2 regions of the Paenibacillus andongensis genome follow, and region 1 is predicted to be linked to the other one. Evidence: riboswitches for the same ligand, from Rfam matches in the RefSeq annotation. Region 1 holds a riboswitch; the other holds the start of a gene.
What was found. Region 1 has a riboswitch for ZMP and ZTP ahead of NYR53_RS25585 (bifunctional 5,10-methylenetetrahydrofolate dehydrogenase/5,10-methenyltetrahydrofolate cyclohydrolase). Riboswitches for the same ligand answer to the same signal wherever they lie in the genome.

Region 2: another riboswitch for ZMP and ZTP. It lies ahead of rpiB (ribose 5-phosphate isomerase B); the one in region 1 lies ahead of NYR53_RS25585 (bifunctional 5,10-methylenetetrahydrofolate dehydrogenase/5,10-methenyltetrahydrofolate cyclohydrolase).

What each region holds. Positions count from the first base shown of each region.
Region 1 covers NZ_CP104467.1:5,704,034-5,708,246, forward strand. The annotation lists gene NYR53_RS25580 (FAD-dependent oxidoreductase) at 1-1,548, shown strand, start outside; ZMP/ZTP riboswitch at 1,634-1,713, shown strand; gene NYR53_RS25585 (bifunctional 5,10-methylenetetrahydrofolate dehydrogenase/5,10-methenyltetrahydrofolate cyclohydrolase) at 1,776-2,627, shown strand; gene NYR53_RS25590 (hypothetical protein) at 2,754-2,933, shown strand; gene NYR53_RS25595 (hypothetical protein) at 3,233-3,433, shown strand; gene NYR53_RS25600 (hypothetical protein) at 3,475-3,684, opposite strand; gene NYR53_RS25605 (M14 family metallopeptidase) at 3,787-4,213, opposite strand, start outside.
Region 2 covers NZ_CP104467.1:36,573-40,785, forward strand. The annotation lists gene NYR53_RS00175 (L-threonylcarbamoyladenylate synthase) at 1-125, shown strand, start outside; gene NYR53_RS00180 (manganese efflux pump MntP) at 190-750, shown strand; gene NYR53_RS00185 (low molecular weight protein arginine phosphatase) at 812-1,405, shown strand; ZMP/ZTP riboswitch at 1,482-1,562, shown strand; gene rpiB (ribose 5-phosphate isomerase B) at 1,666-2,124, shown strand; gene NYR53_RS00195 (TIGR01440 family protein) at 2,140-2,745, shown strand; gene glyA (serine hydroxymethyltransferase) at 2,805-4,055, shown strand; gene NYR53_RS00205 (ABC transporter substrate-binding protein) at 4,195-4,213, shown strand, end outside.

The sequences.
Region 1 (4,213 bases):
TATTGGTGGATTGAATGGGGCGGTGAGCATGATGTTGTTCATGAAAATGAGCGAATCCGCGATGAGCTGTCCTCCGTCATCTACGGCATTTGGGATTATATCAAAAATTCCGGTAAATTCGAGAGTGAAAACCTGACGCTCGAATGGATCGGCTCCATTCCGGGGAAAAGGGAATATCGTCGTTTTGTTGGAGACTACGTACTGAATCAGAACGATATCATCGCACAGGAGCTGTTTGAAGACCGTGTCGCGTTCGGCGGCTGGTCCATCGATTTACATCCACCGCAGGGGATGTATGCCACAGCCAAAGGATCTAAACATATGCATATGGACGGCAGTTACCATATCCCGTTCCGTTCTCTCTACTCCGTCAACGTGACGAATATGCTGATGGCGGGACGCAACATCAGCGCGTCCCACGTGGCCTTTGGCACGACGCGCGTCATGGCGACATGTGCCGTCATAGGCGAAGCCGCGGGCACAGGAGCAGCGCTCTGCGCGGCAAAGGGCATCTCCCCCCGTGAGCTGCACAGCAGCCACTTGAGCGAGCTTCAGCAGACGCTGCTTCGACAGGATGCAGCCGTCCTCGGTCTGAAGAACGCGGATGCAGCAGACCTCGTGCTCCGCGCTGAAATGACAGCGTCCAGCACCTTGACGCGACTTGCGCTTGAGCAATCTGCGTCGGTGCTGCCGCTCAGCGCGCATGTGGCGCTTCTCGTGCCGGCAGATCCGTTCATTGACGGCATTGAGCTGCTGCTGGATGCTTCGGAAGCTACGGAGCTTACAGTCGAGCTCTGGAGCACTGGGAAGCCGCAGAACTACGTCCCCCATACACAGGTGACGTCCATTCAAATAGCAGTCGCTAAGGGTACTCAGCAATGGGTAAATGCTGCACTTTCTTGGCATCCTGAAGCCGCTCAGAACGCTTTTGTCATTCTCAGAAGCAACCCTGCGCTTTCCGTCCATCTATCCGCCAAACCACAAACGGGCGTGCTTTCCTTCAAGCATGATGCTGCATCAGCAAATGCCGTAGATTTCGGTGATATGCATCATCATCAGCCGGTCATTGATTGGAGCGCGCATGCCTTCATTCGGAAGCCAATCTGCTTCCGTCTGCTCTCGCCCACTTCCGCATTCGCAGCCGATAAAGCTGCCGATGGGTATAAGCGTCCTTACGGAGGCCCTCACCTATGGTCGTCGGCTGGCCTTGAGGTCTCTCAGTCTGAATGGCTTGAAGTCAGTTGGCCAGAGACAGTGCGGATTCGCAGCGTACATCTCACTTTCAATGATGATGTGAACGAAGATTTAATTAATTTGCATCATCATCGGACGGAATTCGAGATCATTCCTGAACTGGTCAAAGACTATAAACTTCAAGCCTTCATCAGCGGTGACTGGACCACAGTGGCTGAAGGGCTCGATAATCATACGCGCAATCATGTTCATCTGTTGCCGAAAGCTGTGACGACTGATCGACTTCGGGTGGTAGTTGAAGCCGCGAACGGGACGGAACGGGCAGAGATTGTAGAAATCCGTTGTTATGGTTGATGGTTATTCAAGACAAACAAAAACACCCGTAAACATTTTAAGAGTTGCATATTCCATAACCTGCCATTATGATTAGATCAATTAAAAGTTGATGTGTGACTGGCGAAGCATGGATACCCATGAGGAAGCACATTGATGTTACAGCCGTACGCCTGGGCAGAGGTAAGGGGGATTCATCCCCCTTACCTCTTTGTGTTTTTACAAACAAATGAAGGGTTGAGGGTAAAATGAATGCTGAAACATTAATTTTGGATGGTACACGCGTCGCGAAAAGCATGAAAGAAACATTAGTCGAAAGAATCAAGCACCTGACTGCAAAAGGAATCTTACCATGTTTAGCTACGATACTTGTTGGCGATGACCCTTCTTCCGAAACCTATGTACGTATGAAAAGCAGCGCATGCAAGCGGCTAGGCATTGATTCCAGACGAATCCACCTCAATAAAGCAACTACAACAGAGGAGCTAATTGCTGTAATCCAACAATTAAACGCGGATCCTCAGGTCCATGGTATTTTATTGCAGCATCCGGTTCCACATCATATTGATGAAAGAGCCGCGTTTGAAGCCATTCAGATCGAAAAAGATGTGGATGGTGTAACCATGCAGGGCTTTGCTCAAAATGCTTTTGGAATGGCCAGCTTTCCATCCTGTACGCCAGCCGCCATTCTATCCATTCTCGATTATTATCAGATTCCAATTGAAGGCAAGCACGCGGTAATCGTTGGCCGGAGTCCTATTCTAGGTAAACCCGTATCGCTTATGCTGCTGAATCGAAACGCAACCGTCACCATTTGCCATTCGAAAACGAAGAATCTCCCCCTCATCATCGGATTGGCTGATATTGTCGTTGCAGCAGTTGGTAAACCTGCATTTATTCAAGGAGCATGGATTAAGGAAGGCGCAATCGTAATGGATGCCGGGTACAATGCTGGGAATGTTGGCGATGTTGATTATAAGGCTTGTCACATTAAAGCTAGCGCTATTACACCTGTACCAGCCGGAATTGGCCCGGTGACCATTGCGATGCTGCTCAAACACACTGTCATTGCTGCCGAAAAAAGCAAAATGTTAACCTAAGGTTCCGACATTCTTTTTTCTAAAATAGGTCTTAATAACCCTTGCTTAACCTAACATGGTGTGTTATATTAAAAGTGCGTCAAATCAAGGTTTCCACTTCAAAAAGTTGACATAGGAGTGATACAAATGCCCAACAATTCCGTTCAAATCCCGCAAGGTGAAGAATTAATTCGTGTAGAAATGACTGTTAAGGAAGCGCTTGCATTGACAGGCACTAAATTTAACCAAAACCACAAATTAGAGACAGATGCAATCAAGAAGGTAAAACAATCCTTAGAAGATAAATTGCTACCACCTAACCATTAATCCATACTCTTTCATCGCACATAGCCCTGACGAACGATTTCTAATCGCTCGCGGGGCTTTTTTCTATGTTCAAAAAGAATTATTTCGGGTATCTCATTTTTATCGTATCAAATTCAGCCGAATGCTTATAATAATCTCGCACCGCCCAAAATCCTACATTTTAAGGAGTGAACAACCAAATGTCAGAAGATCATAAGCAGCAAGGGCACGCCAGACAAAATACTACGACACGTACAACAGATCAAAAAAGCAACAAGAAAGGCAAGAAATAACGATATTCCACTTCAGGAGGCCGATATATGCTCGATCAGTTAGAAAGCAATTATGACTGTGCGAATGCGGGCTCTGACCTGCATAGTTTAAAACAAGAACTTGAACAATTCCAAGGGCAAGCAGCCTCTTCCGACAAAGAACAAGAAGAGCATCGGAATCGACTTGAGAATCAAATTCGGTTTATAGAAAATAAGTGTTCCATTCCAAGCGAACATATCCCGCAATGAAGAAAGTCCACGCCTTAGATAACAGGGCGTGGACTTTTGCATTAGTTGACTTTTCTTCTTGTCAAAATACACGGAACGCCTTTACCGACGGCTCCTGGCTCCGACATCATGGCCAAATACCGAAGTCCTCTTGTGCACGGTGTCTTACAAACCGCACATGTGGACGACTCCACAAGCCTCATCGTGTATTGTACTCTGGATGAAAGTTCTTTCTTCTTGGATGCCTTGCCTTTCCCTTTAGGTGGTGCCATATCCACGCCTCCCAACAGTTTCCTTCCTTCAGTATATGAAGTCTGGGCGGAACGGTTCTTGGGAAGCATGTTCAAGTTCGTTGTACTTGTCTATGGCAAATTTTAAAATTCCATTGCTGTTAATAGGATCGGAACCAATTCCTCATAGAGGGATGCGAAGGATTCCACAGGCAGGGGATTTACCCCAAATCCTACTTCAACAGTAAAACCGGGTCTACGAAATTGTTGGATGAACCAGTCTTTGTAACCCGCGTCACTATCCGTTAGTTTAACCGCCTCATAGTTGCTCGCTATGGCAAGCCGCTCAGCAAGTGCCTCAGATTCCGGCGGCTCATAGTCGCGATAATTCCAATAAATCTCCCTACCTTGGGTATGCAGCGCTACGACAAGCTCAAAATCATGGCATTCTGTAAATTGAGCTAATGCTGCTGCCTCAGGCTCCGTTAACGGTGCCTCTCCACCGTAATCGCGCTCACTAGGCCCTGTCTTCTCTCTACGTAATGCCTCTTCTTCCCAGTGTGCTGGGAAT
Region 2 (4,213 bases), 2.0 Mb from region 1:
TAAGGCAATTTGATCAAAAAGGCATTCAATATATTACTGCAGAGGGTTGTCCAGAAACGGGGATTGGCCTTGCGATTATGAATCGACTTCGTAAAGCAGCCGGTCATCGGCTTGTACGTGTTTAGCTAGCATGATTCCCTGTTTGTCCGCATATCTTGAGAGAGAAACGTGGACAAGGGGGATAGCGCTATGCTCGCATCTGGGGTGGAATTTGGGCAGCTGGTAACAATTATTATTATGGCGATTGCTTTGGGCCTAGATGCTTTTTCCTTAGGGATTGGCATAGGGATGAAGGGTATTCGTTTGATTGATATTATGAAAATTAGCATGGTGATTGGACTATTTCACGTTCTCATGCCTTTGATGGGTATGTTTATGGGGCAATATGTTTCATTGCTGCTCGGAAATGTCGCTACAGCGGCTGGGGGATGTTTACTCATTCTGCTGGGTTCGCATATGGTATATAGTTCGATTCGTGGAGAACAAGCGACATCTTTTGATCATAGGTCCGTATGGGGCCTGACGATCTTCTCTCTTAGTGTCAGTATCGATTCATTCTCTGTTGGTGTATCCCTAGGTATGTTTGCTACAGATATTGTGCTGACGGTGCTGATATTTGGTCTGTTTGGGGGCTTGCTTTCCATCGCCGGTTTGTTAGTTGGCAGGCGGGTCAGCGGTTGGGTAGGTGAGTATGGCGAGGCGTTTGGCGGGCTTATTTTGCTCACGTTTGGGATCAAGTTTTTACTATGATACAATAGGGGTAAAGACAATTTTCGTCTTAGCTTATGCTTATGTTAAGGAGGAGGGAATCATGTTGCGAATTCTATTTGTCTGTACAGGAAATACGTGCCGCAGTCCATTAGCAGAAGGTTTGCTGCGTATCAGGGTGCACCAAGAAGGGCTTGCGGCGGAGGTTCGCTCAGCAGGGGTATCCGCGGTGACGGGCGGTCCAATCTCCCGAAATAGTGAATCGCTTTTACAGGAAGCGGGCTTCAAGGAGCCCATTCATTCTTTGGCGATCCAAGAGTCTGAAGTGAATTGGGCTGATCTCATTTTGACGATGACGATGGGTCATAAGCGTACTGTCATACAGCGGTTTCCGGGAGCGATTGAGAAAACTTTTACGCTCAAAGAGTACGTCGAGGATGATGCTCATATTTTACAAGCGATTGAGGAAAGGGAGCAGCTCGTTACGGAGCTTCAGCTCAAACAGGCTCTTTCCCAAGCAGTGTCTATAGAAGAAAGAAGCCGTATTTACAAGCTTGAACATGCAATTCCTGACTTTGATATTTCGGACCCGTTCGGAGGACCCATAGAGATTTACCGACAAACGGCTGAGGAGATCAGCAGGAGTTTAGATAAGTTGGTTCAGAAAATACGTGCACGAAATGAAGACTCCAAATAACTCAGGTTCTAGATATACGAATTGAGGATATATCTTTACACATGGGGTAGAATGCGATAAAATAAAGGTACCAATCAAGACTCAATGTAACTGGCGACGAGTGGGAGTAACCACAGTGGAGCATTGAGCTATACGGCCGGTCGCCTGGGCAAAAGAGCAACGCGCGTTTTCTAGCGTGTCCGCTCTTTTTTTCGTTTTCTGGTGAGCTTTGGGATATAATAGGATGGTCGAATTCGAACAAGCAAAGGAGCGTTCTATTCATGAAAATTGCTTTAGGTGCTGATCATGCAGGCTATCGTTTGAAAGATGTTATCATTCCTTTTATTGAGTCATTAGGTCACCAAGTCATCGATTATGGCTGCAGCTGTGCAGATTCGGTCGATTATCCCGACTACGCGCTTCAAGTTTGCGAGCAAGTAGTTTCAGGTGAAGCTGACAAAGGTATTCTGATTTGCGGAACGGGTATCGGGATGTCGATTGCCGCGAATAAGGTTCCGGGCATCCGCTGTGCACTTGTGCATGATCTTTTTTCAGCAAAAGCGACGCGTGAGCACAATGATACGAACGTGCTTGCCCTAGGTGAACGAGTTATTGGACCAGGTGTTGCAGAGGAAATCGTGAAAATCTGGCTCGAAACCGAGTTTTCCCAAGGTGTTCGTCACCAGAATCGCATTAACAAAGTGCAAAGTATCGAAGACCGTTTCACACTGCACCCATAGGAACGAGGGATCATGATGACAGATTCCATTCTTTCTAATGTTGCCGAGGCTTTGGAAACGAATCTTCGGGAATTGGTCAAAGTCGGCAATCTACGATCAGGTCAAATTCTGATTATCGGAACGAGTACGAGTGAAATTCTCGGGCATCGGATCGGTACATCGGGTACGCTGGATGCGGCTAAGCCGATTTTTGAAACGGCGCAGCGAATAAGCATCGAGTTCGGGCTGCACTTAGCCTTTCAATGCTGCGAGCATTTGAACCGTGCGATCGTAATTGAGGAAGAGCTGCTATCGCATTCACCTCAGCTTGAGCCTGTCTCTGTCATTCCGGTGCCAAGGGCCGGAGGCTCGATGGCCTCCTATGCGTACCGGCATTTCGCGAAGCCGGTCGTTGTAGAGACGATTCAGGCACATGCCGGAATCGATATTGGCAGCACGCTCATCGGGATGCATCTGCGCCCTGTTGCTGTGCCAGCAAGACCGCAAGTAACGTACATTGGCCATGCCTATGTAACGATGGCTTTTACTCGGCCTAAGCTGATTGGCGGTACAAGAGCTGTATACCTACTTGATGAAGCGGAACAACTCTATCAAACAGCCGCACCTGATGCGGATTGCTAGTCATTACCTCAATGAATAAAGACTTAACAAATAAGACTATCCTGTAGGAGGAATTTAATATGACAAACTTTTTGAGCAAACAAGATCCTAAAATTGTAGCAGCCATGAACCTTGAGCTTGCCCGTCAACGTGACAAAATTGAACTTATTGCATCCGAAAACATCGTAAGCCAAGCTGTTCTTGAAGCTATGGGTACGGTGCTAACGAACAAATATGCAGAAGGCTACCCAGGCAAAAGATACTATGGCGGCTGCGAGCACGTAGACATCGTAGAAGATATCGCTCGCGATCGTGCAAAAGAGCTTTTCGGTGCTGAGCACGCGAACGTTCAACCGCATTCCGGTGCACAAGCCAACATGGCTGTTTACCTGGCAGCTCTAAACCCTGGAGATACGGTTCTGGGTATGAACCTGGCACACGGTGGTCACTTAACGCACGGTAGCCCTGTGAATGCATCCGGTATTCTGTACAACTTCGTAGCTTACGGCGTAAGCGAAAAAGATTTCCGCATTGATTACGACGATGTTCGTAAAGCTGCATTCAAACACAAGCCTCGCATGCTCGTAGCTGGCGCAAGTGCTTACCCGCGCACGATCGATTTCGAAGCATTGGCTTCCATCGCTAATGATGTGGGCGCGTTGTTCTTCGTCGATATGGCTCATATCGCGGGTCTTGTTGCTGCTGGTTTGCATCCGAACCCAGTGCCGCACGCACATTTCGTAACGACTACAACGCACAAAACACTTCGCGGTCCTCGCGGCGGTATGATTCTTACGCGCAAATCTTGGGCAGCAGCGATCGATAAAGCGGTTTTCCCTGGTACCCAAGGTGGTCCTTTGATGCATACGATTGCAGCAAAAGCTGTTTCCTTCGGTGAAGCTCTGCAACCAGATTTCAAAACATACGGACAAAACGTAATCAACAATGCGCAAGCATTGGCGACTGCTTTAACAGCTGAAGGTATTAACCTTGTTTCCGGTGGTACAGATAACCACTTGATGCTGATCGATTTGCGCAACTTGAACATTTCAGGTAAAGACGCTGAACATGTTCTAGACGAAATCGGTATTACAGCAAACAAAAACGCGATTCCTTTTGACCCAACAAGTCCGTTCATTACTAGTGGTATCCGTCTAGGTACACCGGCAGTAACATCCCGTGGAATGAATGAAGAAGCGATGAAAACAATCGCGAAAGTGATTGGACTTACCTTGAAAAACCCGAAAGACGAAGCTGTTCTTGAGAAAGCGCGCGGTTTAGTGAAAGACCTGACAGCTCAGTTTCCGCTCTACCCAGGGTTAACTTATTAATTCTTGTACCAAAATAGGTTCAGGCCGGCTCTCTGGAGTCGGTTTTTTTTTTACCCTTTTATCCGTCCAGGGGCTGTTGACGAAAGGATGGTGGCAGACCTATACTTCTTGGTAATTCGTGTAAAAGGAGGTTGCATTCATGCAGCTTGTTTTACAGT